2 regions of the Synechococcus sp. RC10A2 genome follow, and region 1 is predicted to be linked to the other one. Evidence: predicted binding sites of a transcription regulator. Region 1 holds the regulator's gene; the other holds the start of a gene.

Region 1 (7,049 bases):
AAATTTAAACTCTTCAAGGGTAGCTTGGACGGCCTGTAACTTTTCCTGTAACTTTTGAGAAATCTTGTCTACCAATCCTTCGCTCAACTTGATGAGTGCTTTGTCCGGGTTGTTGAGTTCTTGGCTGCGTTGGCTTAGCTGCGAAGATATATCTCTGATAATCTCTCGTTTCCAGATTTCCAGTTTAGGACTGGCCCCATACTGGCGAGCAACGTAAATGCCTACCGAGAAACCAACAGCTGCCCCAATCAATAAAACCAAAACTAAGTCCATCAGATACTCCTGTCCTCTGCTGCTGTTACTTTTCTTTCCAGTTAACTGGATTACCTGCTTGCCTCAACATTCTAGGAGGAGATAGGTGAATTTTCAAGCAGATGGGGACCTGCCTCTGACCGAAGCTGGGCGCCGACAAGGGATCCCAGCCAGCCTTGCTGAAGGGCTTCTTGAGCAGGAGTCAGTTCAGGCAACACCTCCAACGTGTAGACATCGGGCCGAGGGGGATCCAACGGGATCCAGAAATGTTTCAACTGATCGGCTTGAAAAACGCTCAAACAAATGATCTGGTGGGGCTGATAGGCCGTCAAGCGTTCTGGCAAGTTGGCAGCGCTTACCCGGAAGCCATCCAAGGCCACCAACTCATCGCCAGCCCAGATGCCGGCTTTTTGAGCGGGGGATCCCATCTCGACGGCGCTGATGCGATTGCCTTCGCCGTTGAAGTTGAGGCCCAGGTAGGGGGGAGGGTTGGGTCGGCTGAAGTGAACCTTGAGGGTGAGGCCAAAGGGGTGGAGGTAGGCGTTGTAGTCTAGCTCTTCCGTGCCGTCCACATAGGCGGCGAAAAAGGGGCTGAGATCGGCGCCGGCTGCCCGCTCAAACGCCTCTTGCAAGTCTTGGTTGCTGTAGCCTTTCTCTGTCCGACCAAAGCGCTGCCACAGATCCCGCAGGGCCGTGTCCAGGGATCCCTGCCCCCCTGAGAGGTGGCGAATGTGCAGATCTAGCAGCCAGCAGACCAAAGCGCCCTTTAGGTAATAGGAAACCTGGCTGTTGAGGCTATTTTCGTGGGGACGGTAGAGCTTGATCCAGGCGTCGAAACTGGATTCTCGCAGCGATTGTACGGCTCGACCTGGAGTGCGCTGCAGCCGGCCAATTTGCTCGGCCAGGATCTTTAAAAAATCTTCGGCGCTGAGGATCCCTGCCCGCAGCAAGATGACATTTTCGTAGTAGCTGGTTGCCCCCTCGCAAAACCACAGACAGTCCACGTAGTTTTCTTGGTTGTAGTTAATTTTCTCCAAAGCCAGAGGGCGCAGCCGCTTGACGTTCCAAGCATGGAAAAGCTCATGGGCCAGCAGCGCCAAAAAGCGGCGGTAGGAGTGGGGCTGATGCAGCTCCAGTCCAGAATAATTGAGGGTGGCACTGTACTTGTGCTCCAGGCCGCCAAATCCCCCGGCTGACAAATGCACAATAAACCAGTAGCGGTCGTAGGGCAGCTCGCCAAAAAACGCCGCCGTGGCCCGGACAATTTTCTCGGCATCGGCCACCGCTTGCTCCAAATTTAGGGTGCCCGCTCCCCAGACCACGAAGTAGTGAGGGATCCCTTCCACCGCAAACGACCGCAACTGGTGCAGGCCCACCTCCACCGGGCTATCCACCAGCTCGTCGTAGTCTGCCGCCACAAAAGACTGGCCGGAAGCAGCATCCTCAGAAGAAGACCTCAAAGGTCGCAAACTGGTGGCGACGTGCCAGTCGGGTTTGGGAGGGATTATCGTCAAGGTGTAGGGCTCCCGCTCGCGACCGGGCACGTAGAGAAAGAGCGCCGCCCCGTTGAAGTAGGCGTGGGTGAGATCCAAATGGTTGGTGCGCACCGTCAGCTCGTAGGCGTAGACCCGATAGCGGATCGCGACAGCCGAACAGCGGGGCGGCTCGATCTCCCAAGTGTGCTTATCTACCTTCCGCCAGGCCAAAGGGATCCCTTGCTCCGTTGCTGCCTGAAACTCTTGCACATGGCGGGCATATTCCCGCACCAGGTAGGATCCCGGCGTCCACACCGGCAGCCGCAGTTGCAGAGGTACTTCTGGATCCACCTCTTGGATCTGTAGTTCCACCTCCAAAAGGTGATTGGCCGGCTCCGGCATCCGCACCGTGAAATGCTGACGGCTTAGCTGAGAAGGGGCGGCAACCCCACCCTGCGCGATCCCCATATAACTTTCCTCGCACCTCCCGCCTGCACCGTCCCAAAACAGTGCGCTAGAGGCATATCTTGGACAGGAGACAAGACTTCAAAGATGTAGCTCCTGCTACAAAGATATCCAAGCAGAGTCTTTTAGCTTAGGATAATCTTGCCGCCGAGGTCATTTTTGAGTCAAGGGTGGCTTGGGTCAATAGCGGGCAGCTCAACCCCGGCACTCCTGGCTGATCTTGTTGGGTTGATTCTAAGGGATAAACTGACCTTAAAAGGTTGAAGAATATGGCAGTGGCCATTGCAGAAAAATCTCTGGTTGCAGCCTTCAAACAGTTGGGAGGGCCTCACCATCCTCCGGTTATCGAAACGTTTGAGCGCGGTAAGACCATCTTCTTTCCTGGGGATCCGGCGGAGCGGGTTTACTTTTTGGTGAAAGGAGCTGTCAAGCTCTCGCGGGTCTACGAAATGGGGGAAGAAATTACCGTCGCTCTCCTGCGGGAAAACAGCATCTTTGGGGTGCTCTCCTTCATCACGGGGCAGCGCTCCGACCGCTTCTATCACGCGGTGGCCTTTACCCGCGTCCAGCTGCTCTCTCTGCCCATCGAACAGGTGGAAAAATCCTTGCGGGAGAACGCTGAGCTCTCCATGTTGCTCCTCAGGAGCCTGTCTTCCCGCATCTTGCAGACGGAGATGATGATCGAGACGCTGGCCCACCGCGACATGGGATCCCGTCTGGTCAGCTTTCTACTGATCCTCTGCCGCGACTTCGGGGTGCCCGGCCCCAATGGAGTCACCATCGATCTCAAGCTATCCCACCAGGCCATTGCGGAAGCGATCGGCTCCACTCGCGTCACCATCACTCGTCTGTTGGGGGAGCTGCGCAAGAAGAACTACATTTCCATCCACAAGAAAAAGATCACCGTCCACGACCCAATGCAGCTTGGCCATCGCTTTGCCTAGGGGGAGAAGCTGCCCCTAGGGCCGTTTCCAGGAATTTACCAGTCGGGACAATCCCTCCCTCTGGGAGAGGAGTAGCCGTGCCACCAGGGCAGGGCAGCGACGAGGGAACCTCCCCTCAACCACCAGGGGCTGAGAGCGATCCTTGGGGGGAGGCTTGCTGCTGGGCCAGAGCAGCCAAGATCTTTTCCCCCATTTCCCGACAGCCGACGAGGGTCATCCCCTCAGAGTAGATGTCGGCAGTGCGGTAGCCCTGGGCCAAAACCGCCTCGACGGCCTGTTCGATGCGGTCGGCAGCCTGGGGCTGATCCAAGGAGTAGCGCAGCAGCATTGCCCCGGAGAGCACCTGGGCAATGGGGTTGGCCTTGTCTTGTCCGGCAATATCCGGGGCTGACCCGTGTACGGGTTCGTACACCCCAGGGCCAGAGGATCCCAAAGAGGCAGAGGGCAACATGCCGATGGACCCGGTCAGCATCGCCGCCTCGTCGGAGAGGATATCCCCGAAGAGGTTCTCCGTGAGAATGACGTCAAACTGCTTGGGCCAGCGCACCAACTGCATGGCAGCATTATCGACGTACAGGTGGGACAGCTCCACGTCGGGGTACTCAGCCGCAATGGCGGTAACCCGCTCCCGCCACAGTTGTGACACTTCCAGGACATTGGCTTTATCCACCGAGCAGAGCTTGCGCCGGCGTTTGCGGGCCAGTTCAAAAGCCACACGGGCAATGCGATCCACCTCCGCCTCGCTGTAGGCCATGGTGTTCACACCCCGCCGGGATCCCTTGGCATCTGTGAAGATCCCTTTGGGTTGGCCGAAGTAGATGCCGCCGGTGAGCTCCCGCACCACCACCAGGTCGATCCCGGCAACCACCTCCGGCTTGAGGGAAGAGGCCTGCACCAGTTGCGGAAAGATCTTCACCGGGCGCAAGTTGGCAAACAGCCCCAGGCCCGCCCGCAAGCCCAACAAAGCCCGCTCAGGGCGCTTCTCCCGCGGCAGGGTGTCGTACTTAAAGTCGCCAACTGCCGCCAAGTAAACAGCATCGCTCTCCTGGGCCATTTTCAAGGTCTCTGGCGGCAAGGGATCCCCCGTGGCTTCGTAGGCGGCCCCGCCAATCAAGCCCTCCTGCCACTGGAGGGAAAACCCCACCTGAGCGGCAACCGCATCCAAAACCGCCCGCCCCACCTGCATGATTTCAGGACCGATCCCATCTCCGGCCAGGGCTGTAATCCGATAGGTTCGGACAGCAGAGGAAGGAACGCTCATGGGCGGTCACAGCAAAAGAATGCGTAGCGATATTACCATCCCTTGGCCCCCAGGTTTGCCGAAAAGTCCCCCACGTCCAAAAAAAGTGCAGCCCGGCCACCGGCCTGCTGCACTCAGAGTTATCAAGCCGATATTCTGCCCTCTAGAACAGGCCCAGGGTGACCCACTTATCCAGAGGCAAGGTGGCGCCAATGCCCAAATAGAGGGTGACCAAGGTGCCGATCAAAAACACCGTCGTCGCCACGGGGCGGCGCAGCGGATTCTGAAACTTGTTGACGTTTTCGATGAAAGGCACAAACAGAAGGCCGACCGGAATGGCCGACATCAGGGCAATGCCCAAGAGCTTGTTGGGAGCAATGCGCAAAATGTGAAACGCGGGGTAGAGATACCACTCCGGCAGAATTTCCAGCGGCGTGGCAAAGGGATCCGCCGGCTCGCCGACACCCGCCGGATCCATGACCGCCAGGCCGACAATCACCCCAATAGTGCCCAGGATCACCACCGGGAACATAAAGAGCAAATCGTTGGGCCAAGCGGGCTCCCCGTAGGTCATGTGGCCCATGTTCTTCTTCAGCTTGGCCAAAACTTTGGGATTGTCTAGGTCAACTTTGCGGGTAATCGCCTCGGTTGCTATCACTTGCTTTGAGACCGGCATAGCCATTCTCCTTGTCTAGGGCAAAAGTTCTGAAAAGATGCATCCAGGGTGCCCGGCTCACAAGAACCGGTTTGGGATCACAAAGGCCCGGAGATGCCCTGGCGGCGGATCATCAGAAAGTGCATCGTCATGAAGACCGCCGTCAGCCAAGGCAACACAAAGGTGTGCAGGCTGTAGAAACGGGTGAGGGTGGCTTGGCCAACTGCCTCGCCGCCGCGGATAAGCTGGACCAGGGCATCCCCCACCACCGGAATGGCACTGGGCACCCCGGAGACGATCTTGACTGCCCAATAGCCCACCTGATCCCAAGGCAGGGAGTAACCGGTAACCCCAAAGGAAACCGTCAGTACCGCCAAGATCACGCCGGTTACCCAGGTCAGCTCGCGCGGCTTCTTGAACCCCCCCGTCAGGTAAACCCGGAAGGTGTGTAGAATCATCATCAACACCATCATGGAAGCACTCCAGCGGTGGATGGAGCGCAGCAGCCAGCCGAAGTTGACCTGGGTCATGATGTAGTTGACCGATTCAAAAGCCTCGGCCACCGTTGGACGGTAGTAAAAAGTCATGGCAAAGCCGGTGGCAAACTGAATGAGGAAGCACACCAGCGTGATGCCGCCGAGGCAGTAGAAGATGTTAACGTGGGGCGGAATGAATTTTCCGGTTGCGTCATCGACGAAAGGCGTGATCTCCAGCCGCTCGTCTAGCCAGTCGTAAACTTTGCTCATGATGCCTGCAATTTTTAGAGTTGGATATCCAGGGCGGGGCGGGCCCACTCCCTATAGCACTGTAACACAATTCGTTAACACGATCGTTAACACGATCATGAAGTCGGGCTCAGCTTTGAGACAGGGATCCCTACACCAACAGCCCAAACGCCTGCTGATGTCTCATCTTGTTCACGTTTCTTAGTATTTCTTAGCTTCTTCTTCAGTTTGGGATCCGATGATTGCGCAGAAGCCGAGATCTGGGGAAAGCAGTTGCAGAGGGTTGGGGATCGGATGGGGGTTACGCCAGGCTGTCCGAGTTTTGTTGCTAGGGTGCCTGCTCTGGGCGAGTTTGGGCATTGGCGCCTGTCAGGTGCAGGCCAGCCGCTGGGGGGAAGAGCAGCAACTGCTGGCGCAGGCGTGGGCCTATGTGGATCGGGCCTACGTGGATCCGGGTTTCAACGGACAGAACTGGTGGCAGGTGCGCCAGCGCTTTCTCTCTCGGCCCCTGAAGGATCGGCAAGAGACCTACCGGGCCATCGAGGAGATGCTGGCAACTCTGGGGGATCCCTACACCCGCTTTTTGGACAGGGAGCACTACCTCAGCCTGCAGACTTCCACTGCTGGCGAGTTGAGCGGCGTCGGCCTCCAGATTGCCATCGACGGGCAGGGGGCAGTACGGGTCATCGCCCCAATGGAGGGGACTCCTGCCGAGCGGGCCGGGATCCAACCTCAAGATGAGATCCTGGCGGTGGATCAGGTGCCAGTGGCAGGGCTGAGCTTGGATGAGGTGGCAGAACGCATGCGCGGCCCCAGCGGCACAACCGTTAGCCTACGGCTAAGGCGGCAGGAGCGCATCTGGGAGGTGGAGCTGGTGCGGCAGTCCATCCTGATCAACCCGGTGCGCACCGGTTTTTTCAAGCTGCCCCAGGGGGAGGTAGCCTACATCCGCCTCAGCCAGTTTAACGGCAATGCCGCCGCTCAAGTGCGTCAGGCCATCCAGGCCGCAGAAGCGCGAGGAGTGCGGGGCTACATCCTCGATCTGCGCAACAACCCCGGAGGGTTACTGCAGGCGGCCATTGAGATTGCTCGCTTTTGGATCCCCAAAGGCGACATCGTGCGAGTGACGGATCGCTACGGCATTCAGGACGGCATTCCCGCCACCGGCGAAGTCCTCACGGCAGCCCCCTTGGTCGTCTTAGTGAACCAGGGCAGTGCCAGCGCCAGCGAAGTCTTGGCGGGGGCGTTGCAGGACAGCGGACGGGCGCAACTGGTGGGAACGCGCACCTTCGG
Region 2 (7,049 bases), on a different contig from region 1:
CCAGCGCCCGTTTCAGGCAAAGGCGCATGCTCAGGCGATCCGGCAGGGCAATCACCAGGGCGCGGGCGCGGGGCAGGCCAGCTTTCTCCAGCACCGGGGCGCTGGCGGCATTGCCGTAGAGATAGGGGATCCCACGGGAGCGCAGGTGTTGGATGACCCGTTCCGACTGGTCGATCACCAAGACGGGATGGCGACGGGCTTCCAGGATGCGCACGATGTCCTGCCCCACCTGTCCATAGCCGCACACCACCACGTGATCCTGTTGGGGAGCGTCGGGGGACAGGGCGCGGGGCCGCTCGCTCGCTTCCAGCCAACGGGCAAAGAAAGGGATCCCTTGTAATTTTGCCAGCAGCCGCGGCGCGCCCCTGAGCAGAAGGGGAGTGACCAGCAGGGTAACGGCGGTGGTGCTGACGACGAGCAAATACAGTTGCCGCGACACCAGCCCCAGCGCTTGCCCTTCGCTGGCCAGGACAAAGGAGAACTCGCCGATCTGCGAGAGGCCCAGCCCCACCAACACCGCTGAGGGGAGCGGGTAGCCGAACAGACCGGCCAAAGGGGCCACCAGGCAAAACTTGCCCACCATCACCAGCCCCACTAACCCTAAGATTAAGGGCAGGTGGGCAGCGATAAAGCTGGGATCGATGAGCATGCCGATGGCGGCAAAAAAGAGGGCGGCAAACACATCCCGCAGCGGCTCCACATAGGCCAGGGTCTGGTCGGCGTATTCCACTTCTGAGATCATCAGCCCGGCCAGGAAGGCCCCGATCTCGCTGGAAATGCCCAGCCGCTCTGTCAACAGGGCAATCCCCACGCAGAGGCTGATCACCCCCAACAAAAACACCTCCTTGCTCTCCTGCTGCGCCAAAAGGCGCAGGAAAGCGGGCACCAGCCACATCCCGCCCACCACCGCCCCCAGCCCCACCAGGCCAATCTCCGCCAGCGCCTTGGCCAGGGATCCCGCCAGCTCCGGCAAAGGACAATCCAAAGCCGGCAACACCGCTAGCATCAGCCCCACCGCCAGATCCTGCACAATCAAGATCCCCAGCATGGCGTGAGCCTGGGGCGTGCCCATCTGGTTGGTCTCGGTGAGGCTTTTGAGCACCACCGCTGTGGAAGACAAAGAGAGCACTGCCCCCAGGAAGATCCCCTGCACCGGCGTCAGCCAGCCGCTGGCCACTGCCAGCGCCGCCGTGATCGCGATGGTCAGGCCGATCTGCAAAGCGCCGCCGCCAATGGCGATCCCCCGCACCTGGCGCAACTCTTTGAGGGAAAACTCCACTCCCAGGCTGAACAGCAAAAAGGTCACCCCAAACTGGGCCAGGGTTTCCACCTGCACCAACTCCTTGATCCACCCCAGCCCCGTTGGTCCCACCAGGATCCCTGCCAGCAGGTACCCAAGCAACACCGGCTGCCTCAGCAGCGCTGCCAGAAAACCACCCGCCGCCGCTGCCGCCAACACTGTCACGATGTCCAGAATCAGGCGAAAGTCTTCCTGCACAGAGACACCCCACCAGGAGTATGAACTTTTGTAGCCAATCCTGAGGATTCTTCCACGATAATGCTTTCTTCGGCCCTGCGGACAGAGTGGAAGGCTGGGCCCAACCCAAAGCGCTGCAAACCGGCTCCCGCAGGGGATCCCGCCTCATTCAGGCTGGGTTCTTGGCCAGCCAAAGGGAGGATCAGTGGAAATTTTCGTTAAAAGTTGGTGGCAATACCTCAAAACCGTAGCTTATAATACAAAATGTAGAAAGAAATCGTTCATCTGGAGGCGAAGATCATGGAACTCTCTTACCGTGGCGTTGGTTACACCCACTCGCCGGCGACGGTGACTGTTTCTCCGGGCAAAGTGGGGGGTCGCTATCGGGGGCTGGACTGGCGATTTCGCCACCTGAGCAAGCCGGTGGTTTTGCCCACCAAGCTTGACCTGCTCTATCGGGGCGCGGCCTATCGTTCCGAAGCTGCTGCAGCGCCGGCTCAAACCGTTCAGACAGCCGAGGCACCTGCTCCTGGCCGTTCTCACGTTCTGGATGAGCTGGCTCGCCGCCTGATGATGGGCCACCAACGGGCGATTCGGGTTCGTCAGCAAGCCATGTTGGTGCGTGGCACGGAGCGGGTTGGCCTGCAGGCCAATGTGCGCAACTTCTGGAACCGCATCCAAGGAAAGGTGCATCCCACCTTCCGTCTCACCTATGACCGCAGCCGGGTCAGCATGAGCTAGTTTGCTTTGCCCACCCCAGTTCATCTTCTGGTATGGCGGGAGAGGGATCCCTTTGGATCTGGATGGGGGGTCAGGGGAGGGGAAAAGGCGCGGCTACTTCATCGAATTCAGGTGACGGAGGGCGAGTGCCGAGAGAGCGCCGAGAGCAATTGACACTCCCTCCGCCGGAAGGCGGGGGATGCTTAACGTAGTTCACAAACGGGCTCGTAAAGGCGCTGCCAAAGCGCCTCTAGCTAGACAGTTCCTTGAGGCAAGGCCCCAAGGTTCTGCTGACTTTTCTGATCGCGTCAGGGGGCAGAGTCCTTGCAGGTTGGCTGAGACGTTGGCATCTCCCAGACGCTGGCCACCGGTCGAGTTTTTCATCGTGATGAGGTGCTTGCCTGGGAACGGCACGCCTCGGTAACAACGATACCATTATGAGCAACTCAAGTTGCCTACGGGCTTTTCCGCCCCGCCCTAAAGTACGAGGCTACCGAGCTATCCTTTTGTGTTTGCAGGTTGGCCAGCGGTTGCGGGGTCACTCTTGCACGTGGGCGGGAAGGGGATGCGAGCTCCAACGCTGCCCCCCGCGTTAGTGGGCCGTAGGCCTATGTTATTTGAGGCTGCCCTTATCAACCAGCCCAGGGATCCGCGGCTGGCTTGCCGGCTACAGGATTTCCCAAAGCCCCCGGCTACCGCTTCGCGGAAGCAAGCTATAGCCATGGGGTAGTTTACTGTATTGGATGGGTTGGTTCTGTATGCGTTCATTTTGGGCTATTGTCGTTGCGGAGGAAGCCTGGCCATGAGTCAGCATTTGCCGGAACCCACTGCCCCGGAGGAGGATCCCAGCCTGTTGATGGGCCGGCTGCAGCGCAAAGAGGGGGGGTGGCTGGATTGGGCAAAGGCCTGCCAAAGCTTGCAACGACAGAAAATGACTCCCCAGGCCATCTTCGAGGCGACCGGGTTTGAGCCCGCCCACCAAAACCAGATCGTTGTCGCCGCCCAGGTTTACGAAGGAATGGCGAAAGCAGGAGCCAGCTCAGCCGTTTTGGAGCACTTTGCCCACAAAGGCAGCGATATTCTCTACGAGTTGCGCATCCTCTCGCCTCAGGATCGCGTCCGGGTGGCGGAGCTGGTTGTCAGCCGCAACCTGGGTGCCGATGAGGCCCACGAGATCGCCCGGGCTGTGAAAAACTATGCCCAACTGCGGCAGCTCCCGGAAGGGTTCACGGATCACCCCGGCGATGCAGTGGCTTACCAAGCCTGGAAAACTGCCCAGGAAACCCGCGATCTCCAGGAGCGAACCCGGGCCATTGGCCGCGCCTTTCAGTATGCCCACAGCGAAACAGCCCGCCAACAGGTTGAGCGGCTCTTGTCGACGTTGGCTCCCGGCTCCCAACCCCAGCGCAAGCCGTTGCCCAGGCTTTCGGTGTTTCGCCCGGAAGAGGATCTGCCCCGTCTGCTGCCGGTGGCCGGATCCCTGCCTCTTTCTACCGCCACCTGGGAGCGGATCCCTGCCGTTGAGCCTCAAGGCCTTTTTGGTTGGGTCACCAGCGTGGCTGGGCAGACGTGGATGGCCTTGCCCGCTTGGCCGGCCATTCAAAGGGCCGCCGACCCAGTCGCCCTGCAGGTGGACAATGGTTTGCTGGGATCCCTGTTGGGCTGGCCGGTGGCCCCTGAAGAAGAACAGGATCCGATTTTGCTGGTGGCGGATCGCGCCGTTCGCACCTGGGAAGGGAGGGCAGGGGTTTTCCTGGTGGATCGAGGGGGAGCTGTGGCGGTGGAGTGGATAGAGGATTCGCCCCCCTCTCCCCTGCTGGGCCAAGTGCTGATGGCGGTGCGTCCCCCCCGCATCTTCGACGAGGAGTTGGCGCAGGATCCCTGGCAAATAGAGGAGTAACTCCGGCCAGCCAGACGCACCGCCGCAAGCCCCCGGCCAGGAGCAGGTGGCAAAGCGGCTTCTGGCTTTGCTTCCCAACTGCTCTCTTATGCCGGCATAAGGGTTGGGGGCGGGAGAACCAATCCTCACAGTTGTGGAGGCCGTCTCTCAAGAACCGGTGTAGAGCCACAGGGGCAGGCCTGAGGTGCTTACCTCAAATTGCAGACGCGCCAATGCCTCTGCCGCCGGTAGCAAGCGGGCCCAACCCCTGCGCCGTGGGAGCAGATCGCAGAACTTCGCATCGGGCGGCAACCCTGACAGCTCCGCGGCCCAGAGGCGGGCATCCTCTTCTGTGCCCAGGCGATCCACCACGCCCAGGTGCAGAGCTTGTTCGCCGCTGAAAATGCGGCCATCGGCAAAGGTTTTGACCACATTCACGCTTAGCCGGCGAGCGGCAGCAACGGTTTGCACAAATTGGCCGTAGGTGATGTCGATCAACTCTTGGAGGATGTTGCGCTCTTCTGGGGTCAGCTCGCGGTCAAAGGAAAGGATATCCTTGTAGGGGCCGGACTTGATGACCTTAAAGGAAATCCCTATCTTGTCCAGCAGCCGTTCGAGATTGTTGCCGCGGATAATGACGCCGATGCTGCCGGTGATGGTGCCGGGGTTGCTGACAATTTTCTCGGCTCCCATGGCAATGTAAACCCCTCCAGAGGCAGCGATGTTGCCAAAGCTGGCCACAATGCGCGTGCCCTTGCGTTCCCGCAGACGCGAGAGGGCATTGTAGATTTCCTGGGAGTCTGCCACTGTCCCACCGGGGCTGTCGATGCGCAACACCACGGCAGGGATCTGTCTTTCTTCCACCTCTTGCAAGGCTTTGAGAACCCGCTCTCGGGTTCTGCCATCGATCACCCCTGTTACCTCAATGCGGCCAATTTGCTGACGCCAGCCCCCCAAGAACCATCGCTTCAGCATAGGAAAACGGCACGAAAATAAGCCTCTACCCTCGTATCATGAAGGCCGTCTGGGGGCGCGGTCAACCAAGCAGCTCAGACATTGCCGTACACCGGGATCGCCGCCCCTCTCAGATCCCGCGCCGCTTCCGAGACCAAAAAGGCGATCACCTGCCCGATCGACTCGGGCTTTACCCACAGCTCCGCCTGCTCGGAGCCCATGGCAGCCCGGTTGGCCGGCGTGTCGATGATGCTGGGCAGGATGACGTTGGCGGTGATGTCGGTGCCTTTGGTTTCGGCGGCAATGGTGCGGGTCAGGGCCACCACCCCCGCTTTGGAAGCACAGTAGGCGGCCAGTTGGGATCCCGGCTCTACCGCCCCTCGGGAGGCCACCGTCACGATCCGTCCATAACCCTGTTGCCACATCTTGCGCAGGCTGTGCTTACAGGCCAGGAAGGTGGTGGTGAGGTTGAGGTCAAAATCGCGCCGCCAATCTTCTAGGCTGTACTCGTGAGTGGGGCCCATGGCAAAGCCGCCCACCAGGTGCACCAAACCATCGACGCGGGGCAGATCGTCGATGAGCCGTGCCACAGCGGCTTCGTTCAGCAAATCCACCTGCACAAAGCGCACCTGATCCAGGCTATTGGCCGGCAGGCGCTGCCGCAAAACAGCCAACTCCTCCTCTTGGCGGTAGGTCAAGGTCAACTCTGCCCCTGTGTCCAGGAGCACGGGGGTTACTCCCAACCCGAGCCCACCGGTACCGCCAGTTACAAGGATCTGTCTGCCTTGGTTGTTGAGCATAGGTTGTTTTGGGGTCTGGTGAAAAACCCTTGAGGACTTCCTCTCACCCTACCGCGGTTTTCCCTCGCCGGAAACGGCAGCCATCCTAGGTGTCTGCTCCAGCAGCAGATCGCTCAGGGCCAGCCAATCGGGCAGATCCAGCTCTTCGGCACGGGCCGTGGGGCTGAGGCGGAGCTGAGCCAGAGCGGCGGCCACGGTCTGGCGATCCACGAGGCCTCCCAGAGCATTGACAAGTTGCTTGCGGCGGGCGGAGAAGCCCTGGCAAACCAGTTGGGAGAACCAGCGGGGATCGCGGGCGGGGGTGGGGGCGGGGCGGGGAGTGAGGCGAACCACTGCCGATTCCACTTGGGGAGGAGGCCGGAAGGCGCTGGGGGGCACGCGGCAGATGAGCTCGCACTCGGCCAAGTAGCGCACCCGTACACTCAGAGCGCCGTAGGCTTTGCTGCCAGGGCCGGCCTGCAGGCGCTCGGCCAGCTCTTTTTGCACCATCAAGACGATGCGCTCAAACTGCCTCACCGGCTGGGCCGGGGATCCCAACACTTTCTCCAAAATTGGGCCAGTGAGGTTATAGGGGATATTGGCCACCAGCAGGCGGGGCTGAGGCGGCAGCGGCAGGCGAAGAAAATCTCCTTCCACCAAGTGAAAGCGGGGTTGGTCGGCGAAGCGCTTTTGCAGCAGCCGACACAGATCCCGATCGATCTCTACCGCCACCACATGTACGCCCTGGGCCAGCAACCGCTGCGTCAACTGCCCGGTGCCGGGGCCGATCTCCAGAACCCACGCAGGATCCCTCTGAGGAGGCGGCAACTGGGCGGCCCGCACAATCGCCTCATGAACCGCGGGATCCTTAAGCCAATGCTGGCCAAACCGTTTGCGGGGATAGGGCATCGGTGGATCAGCACTGGGCCGGATAGGGCATTAGGTTGGGATTCGTAGCCTCTGGGGGGCCTTCTTGAGCTGGGCTCGCCTCCCCCCCTGGGAGCGGCTGGCGGTAGAGGGGCACGGTAAAAGTGACGGTGGATCCCAGCCCTTCGCCCAGGCTATAGAAGTTGATCTCTCCCCCCATTGCCTCCACCAGCCGTTGGCTGATGGCTAGGCCCAAGCCGGTGCCGCCGTACTGGCGGGTGGTGGAGCCATCCACCTGGGTGAAGGCCTGAAACAGCTTCTGCTGCTTTTCCAGCGACACGCCGATCCCGGTATCGATGACGCGGATGCGGGC

Evidence for each region. Region 1 encodes NtcA, which controls nitrogen genes in cyanobacteria. Its sites were predicted from a motif close to GTANCNNNNGNTAC; they were not measured.
Region 2: NW848_RS16195 (DUF4278 domain-containing protein) is a predicted target of NtcA. The motif match lies at 1,725-1,738, and genes of this name have one in related genera.

Annotation. Positions count from the first base shown of each region.
Region 1 covers NZ_JANSHP010000029.1:71,177-78,225, reverse strand. The annotation lists gene NW848_RS03345 (hypothetical protein) at 1-273, opposite strand, end outside; gene NW848_RS03340 (M61 family metallopeptidase) at 345-2,195, opposite strand; gene ntcA (global nitrogen regulator NtcA) at 2,462-3,136, shown strand; gene leuB (3-isopropylmalate dehydrogenase) at 3,252-4,397, opposite strand; gene petD (cytochrome b6-f complex subunit IV) at 4,540-5,052, opposite strand; gene petB (cytochrome b6) at 5,130-5,777, opposite strand; gene NW848_RS03315 (S41 family peptidase) at 5,995-7,049, shown strand, end outside.
Region 2 covers NZ_JANSHP010000119.1:2,490-9,538, forward strand. The annotation lists gene NW848_RS16190 (cation:proton antiporter) at 1-1,498, opposite strand, end outside; gene NW848_RS16195 (DUF4278 domain-containing protein) at 1,778-2,218, shown strand; gene raf1 (RuBisCO accumulation factor 1) at 3,000-4,097, shown strand; gene sppA (signal peptide peptidase SppA) at 4,245-5,051, opposite strand; gene fabG (3-oxoacyl-ACP reductase FabG) at 5,126-5,758, opposite strand; gene rsmA (16S rRNA (adenine(1518)-N(6)/adenine(1519)-N(6))-dimethyltransferase RsmA) at 5,879-6,718, opposite strand; gene NW848_RS16220 (sensor histidine kinase) at 6,726-7,049, opposite strand, start outside.